Regions from separate parts of the Ensifer sp. Root954 genome, predicted to be linked through region 4. Evidence: riboswitches for the same ligand, from Rfam matches in the RefSeq annotation. Region 4 holds a riboswitch; each other region holds the start of a gene.
The links. Region 4 has a riboswitch for thiamine pyrophosphate ahead of thiO (glycine oxidase ThiO). Riboswitches for the same ligand answer to the same signal wherever they lie in the genome.
Positions count from the first base shown of each region.

Region 1: another riboswitch for thiamine pyrophosphate. It lies ahead of thiB (thiamine ABC transporter substrate binding subunit); the one in region 4 lies ahead of thiO (glycine oxidase ThiO).
Region 2: another riboswitch for thiamine pyrophosphate. It lies ahead of thiC (phosphomethylpyrimidine synthase ThiC); the one in region 4 lies ahead of thiO (glycine oxidase ThiO).
Region 3: another riboswitch for thiamine pyrophosphate. It lies ahead of thiD (bifunctional hydroxymethylpyrimidine kinase/phosphomethylpyrimidine kinase); the one in region 4 lies ahead of thiO (glycine oxidase ThiO).

Region 1 is NZ_LMJM01000022.1:198,810-202,325, forward strand. It holds gene thiP (thiamine/thiamine pyrophosphate ABC transporter permease ThiP) at 1-750, opposite strand, end outside; gene thiB (thiamine ABC transporter substrate binding subunit) at 758-1,786, opposite strand; TPP riboswitch at 1,838-1,956, opposite strand; gene ASE71_RS12945 (GNAT family N-acetyltransferase) at 2,092-2,577, shown strand; gene ASE71_RS12950 (thiamine diphosphokinase) at 2,662-3,312, shown strand; gene ASE71_RS12955 (ABC-F family ATP-binding cassette domain-containing protein) at 3,316-3,516, shown strand, end outside.
Region 2 is NZ_LMJM01000001.1:106,978-110,493, forward strand. It holds gene ASE71_RS00435 (ATP-binding protein) at 1-244, shown strand, start outside; gene ASE71_RS00440 (sigma-54-dependent transcriptional regulator) at 248-1,612, shown strand; TPP riboswitch at 1,710-1,838, shown strand; gene thiC (phosphomethylpyrimidine synthase ThiC) at 1,929-3,516, shown strand, end outside.
Region 3 is NZ_LMJM01000045.1:112,545-116,060, reverse strand. It holds gene ASE71_RS25695 (glycosyltransferase family 4 protein) at 1-772, shown strand, start outside; gene thiD (bifunctional hydroxymethylpyrimidine kinase/phosphomethylpyrimidine kinase) at 839-1,675, opposite strand; TPP riboswitch at 1,793-1,896, opposite strand; gene rfbC (dTDP-4-dehydrorhamnose 3,5-epimerase) at 2,131-2,694, shown strand; gene rfbB (dTDP-glucose 4,6-dehydratase) at 2,730-3,516, shown strand, end outside.
Region 4 is NZ_LMJM01000001.1:253,304-256,819, reverse strand. It holds gene ASE71_RS01075 (thiamine phosphate synthase) at 1-132, opposite strand, end outside; gene ASE71_RS01070 (thiazole synthase) at 129-902, opposite strand; gene thiS (sulfur carrier protein ThiS) at 906-1,103, opposite strand; gene thiO (glycine oxidase ThiO) at 1,100-2,071, opposite strand; TPP riboswitch at 2,233-2,353, opposite strand; gene bioB (biotin synthase BioB) at 2,779-3,516, shown strand, end outside.

The DNA of each region.
Region 1 (3,516 bases), on a different contig from region 4:
GGCGATCTGCAGGGCTGACAGCGCGATCGCGCGCGGCGGATCGAAATCGAAACGCAGCGCCTGGTAGATCGCCACTTCGATTGTGCTGGCCGCAGGCCCGCCGCCGAGCGTCAGCACGAGGGTGAAGCTGGTGGCGCAGAGCATGAAGACGAGGCCGGCGGCACCCGGCAGGAGGCCGCGCAGGACGGGCCATTCGATGAAGCGAAAGAGTGCCCGTGACGGCATGCCGAGATTGGCGGCGCTGCGCCAGTATTCGGCGGGGATGCGCTCGAGCCCGGCCAGGAACAGGCGCGCCGCAAGCGGCATGTTGAAGAAGACGTGGGCAAGCAGGATGCCGAACAGGCCGTAAATGCTGACGGGCTGCGCGAGGCCGAGCCAGCGCAGGCCGGAATTGAGGAAACCCTGCCGCCCCCAGATCTCGATCAGCCCGAGTGCGCCAACCAGAACCGGCAGTCCGAGTGGCAGCGCCATCAAGCGCAGCAGCCAGATGCGGCCGGGGAACTGCGGCCGTCGCGCCAGCGCCCGGGCGACGGGGATGGCAAAGAGCACCGACAGCAACGTCGAGAGGGTCGCCTGCAGCAGCGTGAAGCGGGTGACGCGCCAGATGTAGGCGTCGAACAGCGCATCGTCGCTCGCGCCGCCCGTCTGGCTCAGCAAGGCGACGATCGCAAGACCGACGAAAAGTACGAAGACGCCGAGGCAGGCTGCCCCGGCGACCACTGTCATGCGATTTTCGCGCAGTGCGAACAATCCGGCCTCAGTTCTTGCTCATGGCGGCAAGCCATTCATCGATCCAGGCCTTGCGGTTCTTGGCGACTTCCTCCGAGGGCAGGAGGAAGGTGTTTTCCGGCTTGACCAGCTTGTCGAAGGCGTCCGGCAGCGGCTCCTTGGTCGCTGCGACCGGCATCATCCAGTTCGTCGTCGGGATGATCGACTGGAAGTCCGGACCGGTCATGAAGGCGAGGAACTGCTTTGCCAGTTCCGGCTCCTTGGCGTTCTTGGTCATGCCGGCGACTTCGATCTGGATGTAGTGCCCTTCGGAGAAGGCAGCGGCCTGGTAGCGCTCGGTGTTTTCCGCGACCATGTGGTAGGCCGGCGACGTGGTGTAGGACAGCACCATCGGCGCCTCGCCCTTTGTGAAGAGGCCATAGGCTTCCGACCAGCCGGGGGTGACGGTCAGAACGCGGTCCTTCAGCTTCGTCCAGGCGGCACCCGCCTCATCGCCATAGACGGCCTTGACCCAGAGCAGGAGGCCGAGGCCCGGCGTCGATGTACGCGGATCCTCGATGACGATCTTCTGCGACGGGTCGCCTTCTACCAGCTCCTTCAGGCTCTTCGGCGGCGTCTTCAGCGTCTCGGTGTCGTAGACGACGGCGAAGTGGCCGTAGTCATAGGGCAGGAACGTGTCGTCGGAGAAGTTGCCGGGAACGGTGACGCCGGTTGCCTCGACGCCGTGCGGCGCGAAGAAGCCCGTTGCCTTGGCTTCCGCAACGAGGTTGGTGTCGAGACCAAGCACGATGTCGGCCTTGGAGGCCTCGCCTTCGAGCTTCAGGCGGGTGAGCAGCTCGACGCCGTCGGCCACGCCGACATAGTTGACCTTGCATTCGCAGGTCTTCTCGAAGGCTTCTGCGACCTTGGCGCCCGGGCCCCATTCGGTGATGAAGCTCTCATAGGTGTACACCGTCAGCGTCTTGTCGGCGGCGGTCGCGGCGCCGGAGAAAACAAGGCTCGCGGCCGTCGCAAGGGCTAGCCGGCTAAAGAATTTAAGTTGCGATGAATTGCACATGGCGAGGACCTCTCTCCCAAAGTTCGTTGTTGCATGGGAAAAGGGCGTATCGATCCGATCGCGTCTAATCCCTCCGCCGGTATGAGCCGGATCAGGTTCCGCGGGTTGGCGTTTTGACGCCTCTCAGCCTCCGGCCGCAATGCGGTCGGGAGGCACCCCGTTAGAGCGGCAAGAGATTTACCGCTGCCTCGGTCCCATGGCAAGCGATGTTTACGGCGAAGCTAGGGGACGCCTGGCCAGCACAATGGCGCGTGTTTGCGTATGCCGCCAACTGCGCTACACAACGGCAGCGAGGAGGAAATGTCATGCCCGATATGCTTGTTCGACTTTATGCCCTGCCGGCTGAACCTCAGTCGAAGCTTGGCCTTGGCGTCAGCATTCGCCGCGCCATGGCGCCGGAGCGCCGCCTGGTTGTTTCCTGGATCGAAAGGACTTTCGGTGCCGGATGGGCGGGCGAGGCGGAAGCCGCCTTTTCCTCCACCCCGACGCGCATGCACGTCGCTGTCCATGACGAAAAGATCGTCGGCTTTTCCTGCCACGACGTAACGGCACTCGGCTTCTTCGGTCCGACCGGCGTCGACGAAAGCATGCGCGGGCAGGGGATCGGTGAGGCACTGTTGCTTGCAAGCCTCACGGCGATGCGCGAGGCCGGCTATGGCTACGCGATTATCGGCGGCGTCGGGCCGGCGAAGTTCTACGAGCGGGTGGCCGGCGCCGTCGAAATTCCGGATTCGACCCCCGGCATTTATGCCGGCATGCTTTTCCCCGATCCGGTGCCCGAGGGGCATTGATGGTCTGACCAAAATATCGAGAACCGCTCGTTCGACGGTTTTCTTCGTTTTCCTTCGGCGGTCCTTTGCGCTATGGGCTTTGCCATGGCTCGATCGACCTTCACCATTCTGCTTGGCGGCGCCCTTTCGCTGACCGACCGGCTGGCTCACCAGCTGACCGCAAGTCGCTTCATTGCGGCTGACGGCGGCATGCGCCATGCCCGATTGCTCGGCATCGTGCCGGATGTCTGGGTCGGTGATTTCGACTCGACCGAGGAAGCCCTTCTTGCGGACTACACCTCCGTCCCGCGCGAGCCCTATCCGGCGGCAAAGGCCGCGACGGACGGGGAGATCGCGGTCGAGGCGGCGTTGTCGCGTGGAGCCGATCGCCTGATTTTCGCCGGCGCCCTCGGCGGTACCCGCAGCGATCACGCCTTCATGCACCTGCTGCATGCCGTCGCCCTTGCCGAGCGTGGCCTTTCCGTGTTGATGACCTCGGGCGAGGAAGAGGCCTATCCGCTGCTGGCCGGCTCGCTCGACCTCGACCTACCCAAGGGCTGCCTCTTCTCGGTGCTCGGGTTGACCGAGCTTACCGGTCTTTCGATCGTCAATGCGCGCTATCCGCTCGACGATTTCACCTTGCCGTTCGGCTCGTCCCGAACCGTTTCCAACGTTGCGGAGGGTCCCCTTCGCTTCACTCTCCAGAGCGGTCGCGCCATTGTGCTCGCCCGCCCCTATGATCTTTCCGGAGCCTGAGCCTTGGCGCCTCCCATTCTGAAACTCGACGACATCTTCCTCACCTTCGGCGGCGCGCCGCTGCTAGCCGGCGCCAATTTTCAAGTCGAACCGGGTGACCGCATCTGTCTGGTCGGCCGCAACGGCTCGGGCAAGTCGACGCTGATGAAGATTGCCGCGGGTCTGGCCGAGGCGCAGTCGGGCGAAATCTTCCGCCATCCCTCC
Region 2 (3,516 bases), 150 kb from region 4:
GATCCGCGTGCGCTGCGAGGACGGTCCCTCCGGGACGGTTTTCCTCGTCGTTGCCGATAACGGCCCAGGCATTCCCCAGCATATCCGCGAGGATCTGTTCACGCCGTTCAACACCTCGAAGGATGAAGGGCTCGGCCTCGGCCTTGCCATCTCCAAGGAGATCGTCGCCGACTATGGCGGCGATATCACCGTCGAAACCAGCGACAGGGGCACCGTCTTCACGGTTCGCCTGAAGAGGGCCTGAGCGATGCAGCCGACCGTCTATCTCGTCGACGACGACAACCATCTGCGCAAGGCGATGACGCAGACGCTGGAACTCGCCGGCCTCGCCGTTACCCCTTTTGCCAGCGCTGCCGAAGCGTTGAAGACGCTGGATGCGAATTTCGACGGCGTCGTCGTCAGCGATATCCGCATGCCGGGCATCGACGGCCTCGCCTTCTTCCGCCGCATCGAAGCTTTCGACGCGGATCTGCCGGTGATCCTGGTGACCGGCCATGGCGATATCCCGATGGCAGTGCAGGCGCTGCAGGATGGCGTCTACGACTTCATCCCCAAACCCTTTGCCGCCGACCGGCTGGTGCAGAGCGTGCATCGCGCGCTGGAAAAACGCCGGCTCGTGATGGAAAACCGCGCGCTGAAACGGGCCGCCGAGACGGCCGGCGACAACCTGCCGCTGATCGGCCAGACGCCGGTCATGGAACGCTTGCGCCAGACGATCCGGCACATTGCCGATACCGATGTCGACGTGCTCGTCGCCGGCGAGACGGGCAGCGGCAAGGAGGTGGTGGCGACGCTGCTCCACAATTGGAGCCGACGCCGCAACGGCAACTTCGTGGCGCTGAATTGCGGGGCGCTGCCCGAAACGGTGATCGAAAGCGAACTCTTCGGCCACGAACAGGGCGCCTTCACCGGCGCCTTGAAGAAGCGCATCGGCCGGATCGAGCATGCGAGCGGCGGCACGCTGTTCCTCGACGAGATCGAGGCGATGCCACCGGCGACTCAAGTGAAGATGCTGCGCGTTCTGGAAGCGCGCGAAATCACGCCGCTTGGCACCAACCAGGTTCGTCCGGTCGATATCCGCGTCATCGCGGCTGCCAAAATCGATCTTGGCGACCCGGCGCAGCGCGGCGATTTCCGGGAAGACCTCTACTTTAGATTGAATGTCGTAACGCTGTCGATCCCACCGCTGCGCGAACGCCGAGACGATATCCCGCTGCTCTTCTCGCACTTCCTGACCCGGGCGGCCGAGCGCTTCAAGCGCGACGCGCCTGTGGTCACATCGGCCGTGCAGAGACATCTGATGACGCATGCCTGGCCGGGCAATGTGCGCGAGCTCTCGCACTTTGCCGAACGCGTGGCGCTTGGTGTCGAAGGTCCGCTGGGACAGCCGATTGCGCCCGCCGAACAGCCTGGATTTGCGCTCCCGGAACGGCTCGAACGCTACGAGGCGGAGATCCTGAAAGAGGTGTTGCGGGCTCAGCGCGGCGACGTCAAGGCGACGATCGAGGCGCTCGGCATTCCGCGCAAGACATTCTACGACAAGCTCCAGCGCCACGGCATCAACCGTGCCGATTACGCCGAGCGGGCCGCACCGGAAAAGGCCGGCCGCTAGCGTCAAACCCGAATCCGTCACCACACGCAATAGGTGCATATTTGTCGGCAGGCGAATTCACGCTTGACGACCCGGGCCGATCGATGGCTATGATCTAGGCATTCACCAGGGGGGTCCCGCAAGGGGCTGAGATTCTGCTGGATGGCCGGCTTGCCGGCTGTGGCGCAGTGACCCGTTGAACCTGATCCAGTTCATACTGGCGTAGGGACGGTGCAGATATCGAAGCCAGGATTCCGTGCGTCCAGCATCTGGCGGAGCGTCTTTCATCTTTCCGGCATCAGAACTGGGTCTCCAATTGCAAACTTGGAGCCTCGTCATGAATATTGCCACCAAACCCGCAGCCCTCACGGTCACGCAAGGACCGCTTCCCGCCTCCCGCAAGATCCACAAGCCGGGCGTGCTTCATCCGGATATCCGCGTGCCGATGCGCGAGATTGCGCTCCACCCGACGTCGGGCGAGCAACCGGTTACGGTCTATGATTCCTCCGGCGCCTACACCGCCGACGACGCCGAGATCCGCATCGAGGACGGCCTGCCGCGGCTGCGCCGCAACTGGATCGTCGACCGCGGCGATGTGGAAACCTATGAGGGACGCGTGGTCCGCCCCGAGGACAACGGCTTTGTGAGCGGCGACAGGCTGACACCGACCTTCCCGTTCCAGCATGCGCCGCTGAAGGCCACGGGCGGCCGCGCAGTGACCCAGCTTGCCTATGCCCGCGCCGGCATCATCACGCCGGAAATGGAGTTCGTGGCGATCCGCGAAAATCTCGGCCGCGACGCGGCGCGTGCGAAGGTCCGGGACGGCGAAAGCTTCGGCGCCCACATCCCCGATCACGTGACACCCGAATTCGTGCGCCAGGAAATCGCCAGCGGCCGGGCGATCCTGCCTGCCAACATCAACCACCCGGAATCCGAGCCGATGATCATCGGCCGGAACTTTCTGGTGAAGATCAACGCCAATATCGGCAACTCCGCCGTCACCTCGTCGATGGCGGAAGAGGTCGAAAAGATGGTCTGGGCGACGCGCTGGGGCGCCGACACCGTCATGGACCTTTCGACCGGCCGCAACATCCACAACATCCGCGAATGGATCATCCGCAACTCACCGGTTCCGATCGGCACCGTGCCGCTTTACCAGGCGCTGGAAAAGGTCAACGGCATTGCCGAGGACCTCACCTGGGAAGTCTATCGCGACACGCTGATCGAGCAGGCTGAACAGGGCGTCGACTATTTCACCATCCATGCCGGCGTCCGGCTGCACTACATCCCGCTCACCGTCGATCGCGTCACCGGCATCGTTTCGCGCGGCGGCTCGATCATGGCCAAGTGGTGTCTGCATCACCATCGCGAGAGCTTCCTTTACGAGCATTTCGAGGAAATCTGCGACATCTGCCGCGCCTATGACGTCTCCTTCTCGCTCGGCGACGGCCTGCGCCCCGGCTCGATCGCCGATGCCAACGACGCGGCACAATTCGCCGAACTCGAAACGCTCGGCGAACTCACCAAGATCGCCTGGGCCAAGGATTGTCAGGTGATGATCGAAGGCCCCGGCCACGTGCCGATGCACAAGATCAAGGAGAACATGGACAAGCAACTCGCCGTCTGCGGCGAGGCGCCGTTCTACACGCTCGGACCGCTGACGACGGACATTGCGCCCGGCTACGACCACATCACGTCGGGCATCGGCGCGGCGATGATCGGCTGGTTCGGCACCGCCATGCTCTGCTACGTCACGCCGAAGGAGCATCTGGGTCTTCCCGACCGCAACGACGTCAAGGTCGGCGTCATCACCTACAAGATCGCCGCCCATGCCGCCGATCTCGCCAAGGGCCATCCGGCCGCCCAGGTGCGCGACGACGCGCTATCGCGCGCGCGCTTCGAATTCCGCTGGGAGGACCAGTTCA
Region 3 (3,516 bases), on a different contig from region 4:
TCGCCGCGAACAGTTCGTGCGCGGCATGCTCAATCTCGCCGATGCCTTCATCGCGCCGAGTGCCTTTCTCGCCAACCGCTATGTCGAATGGGGTCTTGAAGCCGCAAAGATCTTCGTCATCGAGAACGGCATCGTCATGGGCGACAAGGCGCCGGCCCGCGAATTGCCGTCGCCGACGGCCCGGCGCAACCGTTTTGCCTATTTCGGGCAGATGACACCGTTCAAGGGCGTTCATGTGTTGATCGACGCGGTATCGCGCGTGCCCGGCGACATCTGGGGCGACGATTCCTCACTGATGATCTTCGGCGGCAACCTCGAGCGTCAGCCGAAGGACTATCAGGAGAAGGTGGCTAAACTGATCGAGGACGCCGGTCACCGCGTCCGCTTCTACGGCGCCTACCAGAACCAGGACATGCCGCGGCTGATGCGCTCGGTCGACTGGGTGGTAATGCCCTCGGTCTGGTGGGAAAATTCGCCCGTCGTCATCCAGGAGGCGTTGCATCACGGTCGGCCGATCCTGTGTTCAGACATCGGCGGCATGGCCGAAAAGGTTCGCGACCGGCTGGATGGCTATCACTTCCGCGCCGGCAGCGCACAAGACCTTGCAGACCGCCTTATAGACGTGCTGAGCACGCCGCGATCATGGGACAATCTGCGGGCAACGCTCCGGCGACCGACGAGCCATGTCGACTGCGCGCGCGAGCATGTGGCGCTCTATCGCAAGATGCTCAAGGGCGAGCAACCGGCTGCGCCGAGCGCGGCAGTGGCCTGAGGTGCAATGAACGCCATGCTACCGCGGAAAGCCATACTGAGTCATTCGTCCGAGGCGGCCGTCTGCTTAGGCCCCTTCCGAAGACGCTGTGCTCTTGCTGCGGCTATCGCCCCACCAATGATGAAAATGATGCACCGGCCCCCGCCCCTGTCCGATGGTCAGACGATCGGCAGCGACCAGCGCATCATGCAAATAGGCCTTGGCAGCGACGACCGCATCCTCGATCGGCCTCCCCTTGGCAAGACCCGCAGCGATTGCAGCCGAGAGGGTGCACCCGGTGCCGTGATCGTTCCTGGTTTCGATCCGCGGCCGCGACAGTTGCAGGACCGTTCCCCCGCTATAGAGGATATCGATCGCAACTCTTCCCTCTGCATGCCCGCCTTTCATCAGCACCGAACGGGCGCCGAGTTTCAGAAGCATCTCGGCCTGGCGCGCGATCTCGGTTTCGGTTTCGGCGATCCCGCGTCCGGTCAACAGCGCCGCCTCGGGCAGGTTCGGCGTCAGAATGAGCGCGAGCCGCAACAACTCCTCCTTGAGCGTCGCGACCGCGTCCGGCTGCATCAAGTGATCGCCCGAGGTCGCCACCATCACCGGGTCGATGACAGCCAGCCGGTCGTAGCGCTTCAGACCAGCCGCGATCACCGCGATCGTCTCGCGCCGCGACACCATTCCGATCTTCACCGCACCGATGGCGAGATCCGAAAACACGGCGTCGATCTGAGCGGCAACCACGGTTTCGGAGATATCCTCAACCGCAGAAACCCCGCGGGTGTTCTGCGCCGTGACCGCGGTGATCACGCTTGCGCCATAAACTCCGAGCGCCGAGAACGTCTTCAGATCCGCCTGGATGCCGGCCCCGCCGCCGGAATCCGAACCTGCGATGGTAACGGCGATCGCGGTCATCGCCCCACCTGCATGAGCCTTGAGCCTTTTTGGATTGAGTCAAAAACAGACACGAGCAAAGCGACCTCCCGGAAATGGACGGAGATCCGATCGGTAAGCGCAAAGACGGCTGGTGAGCAGAAGGGCCCTTGCCGTTCCTACGCCGGTATGATCCGGATCAGGTTCAAGGGTCTGGCTCACCGCCATCTCAGCACCGTTACAGTGCTCCCCTCGGCGGGTGGGATGCTAGGGGAGCGTGGGCGGGGATGTCAATTGGCCGATACCGCGGATAGACGCCGCGCTTTTCGACACAGGCGCTGCGGAGCAAGCCGTCAAGTGACAGGCCACGGAATAATACTTCCACTTCATGAGCCTGCTTATCCGGGATCGGAAATGATCAAGGCGAAAAACAACGTTAGCACGCCACGATCGGCGTATTATTTTGCACATAGGCCGCGGCGACGGAGGAATATACAATGAAGATCGAAGAAACGGCTATTCCCTCCGTTTTCTTGATCAAGCCCAAGCGATTGATCGACGCGCGTGGCTACTTCGCTGAGACCTTTCGGGCTGATTGGTTCGCCGAGGTCGTCGGTACGTACTCTTTCGTTCAGGACAATCAATCGCTGTCACTTGAAGACGGCACTGTGCGCGGACTGCATTTCCAACTGGCGCCGCGAGCACAGGGAAAACTGGTTTCTTGTATCGCCGGCGCCCTTTGGGATGTGGCGGTGGACCTTCGACGCGGATCACAGACCTACGGGAAGTTCGTAGCCGCTGAGCTTTCGGAAGAAAACGGTCACCAGCTCTGGATTCCGCCGGGTTTCGCTCACGGCTTTTGCACCCTGAAACCGTCGACCGTAGTCAGCTACAAAGTGACCGATTACTACAGCCCTGAGCATGATCGTGGGCTTCTCTGGAACGACCCAGAACTCGGGATAAACTGGCCCGTGCCCCCGAGTAACGCCATCCTGTCGGACAAGGACAGGGATCAGCCAAAACTCTCCAATCTACGCGCTACGCTCGGACGAGAAGCTTAGTCTCGATGTTGATCATAAAAGGACTTCGCTGAGTTATGCGTGTACTTGTCACTGGCGGGGCTGGCTTTATTGGTTCAGCGGTTATTCGACACCTCATTATCGACAGGGGATATGACGTGTTGAACGTAGACAAACTGACCTACGCAGGAACCCTTAGCTCCCTAAGGTCCGTCGCAAACAACCCATCATATCGCTTTCTCAGGGCTGACATATGCGATGGGCGGGCTATTGCCGATGCCTTCTCCACATTCAGGCCCGATCGCGTCATGCATCTCGCTGCCGAGAGTCATGTCGACCGCTCAATTACTGGAGCAAGGGATTTCATCGAAACGAACGTTCTTGGAACGTTCAACCTGCTGGAATGCGCAAGGGCATATTGGCAGTCCATGAAGGAGGAGGGCAAGCGCAGGTTTCGCTTTCTTCACGTTTCAACGGATGAAGTGTACGGCTCGCTCGCGGACGCGCAGCTGTTTTCCGAGGAGACGCGGTATGATCCAAGCTCCCCTTATTCGGCTTCGAAGGCCGCTTCCGATCATCTCGCCAAAGCATGGGCACGCACCTATGGCATGCCCATCTTGGTGTCCAACTGCTCAAACAACTACGGTCCCTATCACTTCCCCGAAAAGCTGATCCCGCTGACCATCCTGAACGCGCTCGAAGGCAAGCCACTCTCGATCTATGGCGACGGCACGAACATTCGCGACTGGCTCTTCGTCGATGACAATGCCCGCGCGCTCGACCTGATCGCGGAGCGCGGTAGAATTGGCGAGACTTACAATGTCGGGGGACGCAACGAGCGGCGGAACCTCGATGTAGTCAGGC
Region 4 (3,516 bases):
GCGGATCTCGCGGCGGATCTCTCCTTCCGTACGATCCTTGACGCGTAGCTGCACCAGCTTGACGCCGAGCGGCACCAGCCGCTCGATCCAATCCGCGCTGTCGACGATGAGATAGAAGGGGTCAAGTTTCACGCAAACACCGCCTTTCCGATGACGGGGGTGGAAGGGACGGCAAAATCGCGCGGTTCGAGCATGCCCGCCTCGAAGGCCTGCCGGCCGGCATCGATCGCGCCCGCGAAGGCAGCGGCCATCAGTGCGGGCTTGGCGGCGCCGGCGACGGCGGTGTTGAGCAGGACGGCGTCGTAGCCGAACTCCATCACCGTCGTTGCGTGCGAGGGCCGGCCGATGCCGGCATCGACGATCAGCGGCACATCGGGAAAGTTGGCCCGCACTGCCCTGAGCGCCTGGATGTTCTGCGGCCCCATGGCGCTGCCGATCGGCGCGCACCAGGGCATCAGCACCTTGCAGCCGGCTTCCACGAGCCGTTCGGCAACCACGAGATCATCCGTGGTGTAGGGAAAGACTTCGAACCCTTCGGCCGAGAGGATGCGCGCCGCCTCGACCAGGCCGAAGACATCGGGCTGCAGCGTATCGTGGTGGCCGATCACTTCGAGTTTCAGCCAGTTGGTGCCGAAGACCTCGCGCGCCATCTTGGCCGTCAGCACCGCCTCTGACACCGAGTGGCAGCCGGCGGTGTTCGGCAGCACGTGCACGCCGAGCGCCCGGATCAGTTCGAAGAAGGCGCCGCCCTGGCGGCCTCCGGCGGTTTCGCGCCGGAGCGAGACCGTGACGATCTCAGTGCCTGACGATCGCACCGCATCTTCCAGAACGGCGGGGGAGGGGTAGCGGGCGGTGCCGAGCAGCAACCGTGAGCGCAGGTCCTGTCCATAAAGCGTCAGCATGTCTCAGCCTCCTTTCATCGGCGAGAGAATTTCGATCCGGTCCCGGTCGCTGAGCGCATGACCCGAACGGTCGGCCCGGTGCACCAGTTCGCCGTTGACGGCGGTGGCGAGCCAGTCGCCTTCGAAATCAAGGGCGGCCAGAAGCTCGGTGAGGGTGGTGACGGCGAGGTCGTGATCCTCGCCATTGACGGTCAGTCTCATGCGGCATCTCCCTTCAGGTCCTGCGCAAGCGCGAGGTCGGCTGCTTCCGCCGCCAGGGCCGGCGAAAGCAGGAAGCCATGGCGGTAAAGTCCGTTGATCGTGATGGTCTGCCCGGTGCGCAGGGCGCGCGGCAGGTTGTTGGCGAAGGCGGGGCGGACGCCGGCGCCGGTTTCGACGAGGCGCGCTTCGCCGAAGGCCGGATGCAGCGCATAGGCGGCGTTCAGCAGTTCCATGAGGGAGCGGGCGGTGATCGGTCCGCCGTCATCCGTCTCGATCATCGTAGCCCCGCACATGAAGAGGCCGCCGCCGCGCGGCACGATGTAGAGCGGGATGCGGGGATGAATGAGCCTGACCGGCCGCGACAGTTCCACGTCGCTTGTCTGCAGGTAGAGCATTTCACCGCGCACGCCCCGCAGGCCCCGCGTTTCGCCGATGCGTGCCGCGCCGGCGCAGTCGGCGACGAGATCGTGGTGGCCATCGTCGCTCGTCTCATCGAGGAAGGTGACGCCGTGATCGACAAGCTTCTGCCGCAACCGGCTCAGCGCCCGGCGCGGGTCGAGATGCGCCTCACCGGGAAAAAACAGCGCCTCGCGGAAACGTCCGGCAAGCGCCGGTTCCAGCCGTTCGATCGCGGCGGCGTCGAGCCATTCGAAGCCGGAGGTGCGTGAGGCAAAGCGCTTGAGTTCGCCCGCATCCCGTGGCGGGGCGACGACAAGCGTGCCGTTTCGGGAAACCTCGCCTGGCAGGGCGTCGTCCCACCAGTCGATGGCGCCGATGCCCTTCGTCAGCACCACCTCTTCGGCGCTTTCGCGTTCGCACCAGGGTGCCAGCATGCCGCCGGCAAACCAGGAGGCCGCGCCGGCAAAGCCTGGTTTTTGCTCGACAACCGTCACCGCGACACCGCGGGCGCTAAGTTCATGCGCCAGACAGAGCCCTGCGACGCCGGCACCTTTGACGAGGATCCGCATGGCTCAGTGTTCCCGCGAGGCGTGGGCGGGCCGTCGTGAGGGAAGCGGGATGGTGTTGGCGGTGTGCATGCCGAGGCTCCGATTGTGGAGACCCAGTTCACGAGCGAAGGAAGGGGAAGGACGCCTTGCCGTTGAATGGTCGCGTGAAGGCGACGTTTGCGGCAGCGATGTCTGCACCGTCCCTACGCCAGTATGAACTGGATCAGGTTCAACGGGTCACTGCGCCGCGCAAACCGCATAGCAGAATCTCAGCCCCTTGGCGGGACACCCCTGGTGAATGCAACAAGCTGACCGTTCGGGGCGGTTTTTGTCAAGAGCCAGCATTCGTGTGCTATGTGATCTCATCTGCCGAAAAAATTATCTATAATTTTGCGACGAGAAAGCGGAAGCGTTGGCGGCGTGATGAAAGGAGGTGGGGCAACCGGGTGGAGCGGGTCGAAAAACACCGGAGAAGCCCAGCCGCGTCCTTGTTTCTCGGGTGCGGTACGCCCGATTTCGGAAATGGGAGCTGCGACCGATTGATTGGTGATTGGTGCCCCGTCTCGGCGGTTTCCAGATTCGTTCACGGTCAAAAATGCAACCATAAGGGTATGCGATAACAGAAACTCTCCATTTGGGTGCTTGCGAACTTCGCTGGTCGATAAAATTATAGATAATATCAGATTCTATCTATTTCGCATTTGCAATGACCTGGAGGACGAGCCGAAATGCTGGACGGAACCCTATCAACTGGCGCTAATTTTACCCCGGGCGACGCGGGCGAATCCCGCTGGACCCAAGCGGAAGCTGAAAAAATCTATAATTTGCCGTTCAACGATTTGCTCTACCGCGCACACACGGTCCATCGTGCGCAGTTCGATCCCAACGCCATCCAGATGAGCCGGCTGCTCTCGATCAAGACCGGAGGCTGCGCCGAGGATTGCGGCTATTGCAGCCAGTCCGCCCACTATCCGACCGGGCTCAAGGCATCGAAGCTGATGGAGGTCGAGCGTGTGCTTGCCGAGGCGCGACAGGCGCGCGACGGCGGTGCGACGCGCTATTGCATGGGGGCCGCCTGGCGCAGCCCGAAGGACCGCGACATGGACGCGATCGTCGCCATGATCGGCGGTGTGCGGGCGCTTGGCATGGAAACCTGCATGACGCTCGGGATGCTGACGCCGGACCAGTCCGCACGGCTCGCCGAGGCCGGGCTCGACTACTACAACCACAATGTCGATACCTCCGAACGCTTCTACGGAGAGATTATCACCACCCGCAGCTTTGCCGACCGGCTGGAGACGCTCGCGAATGTCCGCGACGCCGGCATCAAGGTCTGCGCCGGTGGCATTCTCGGCATGGGCGAAACCGCCGACGATCGGATCTCCATGCTGGTGACGCTCGCCAATCTGCCGGTGCCGCCCGAAAGCGTGCCGATCAACATGCTGATCCCGATCCCGGGCTCGAAG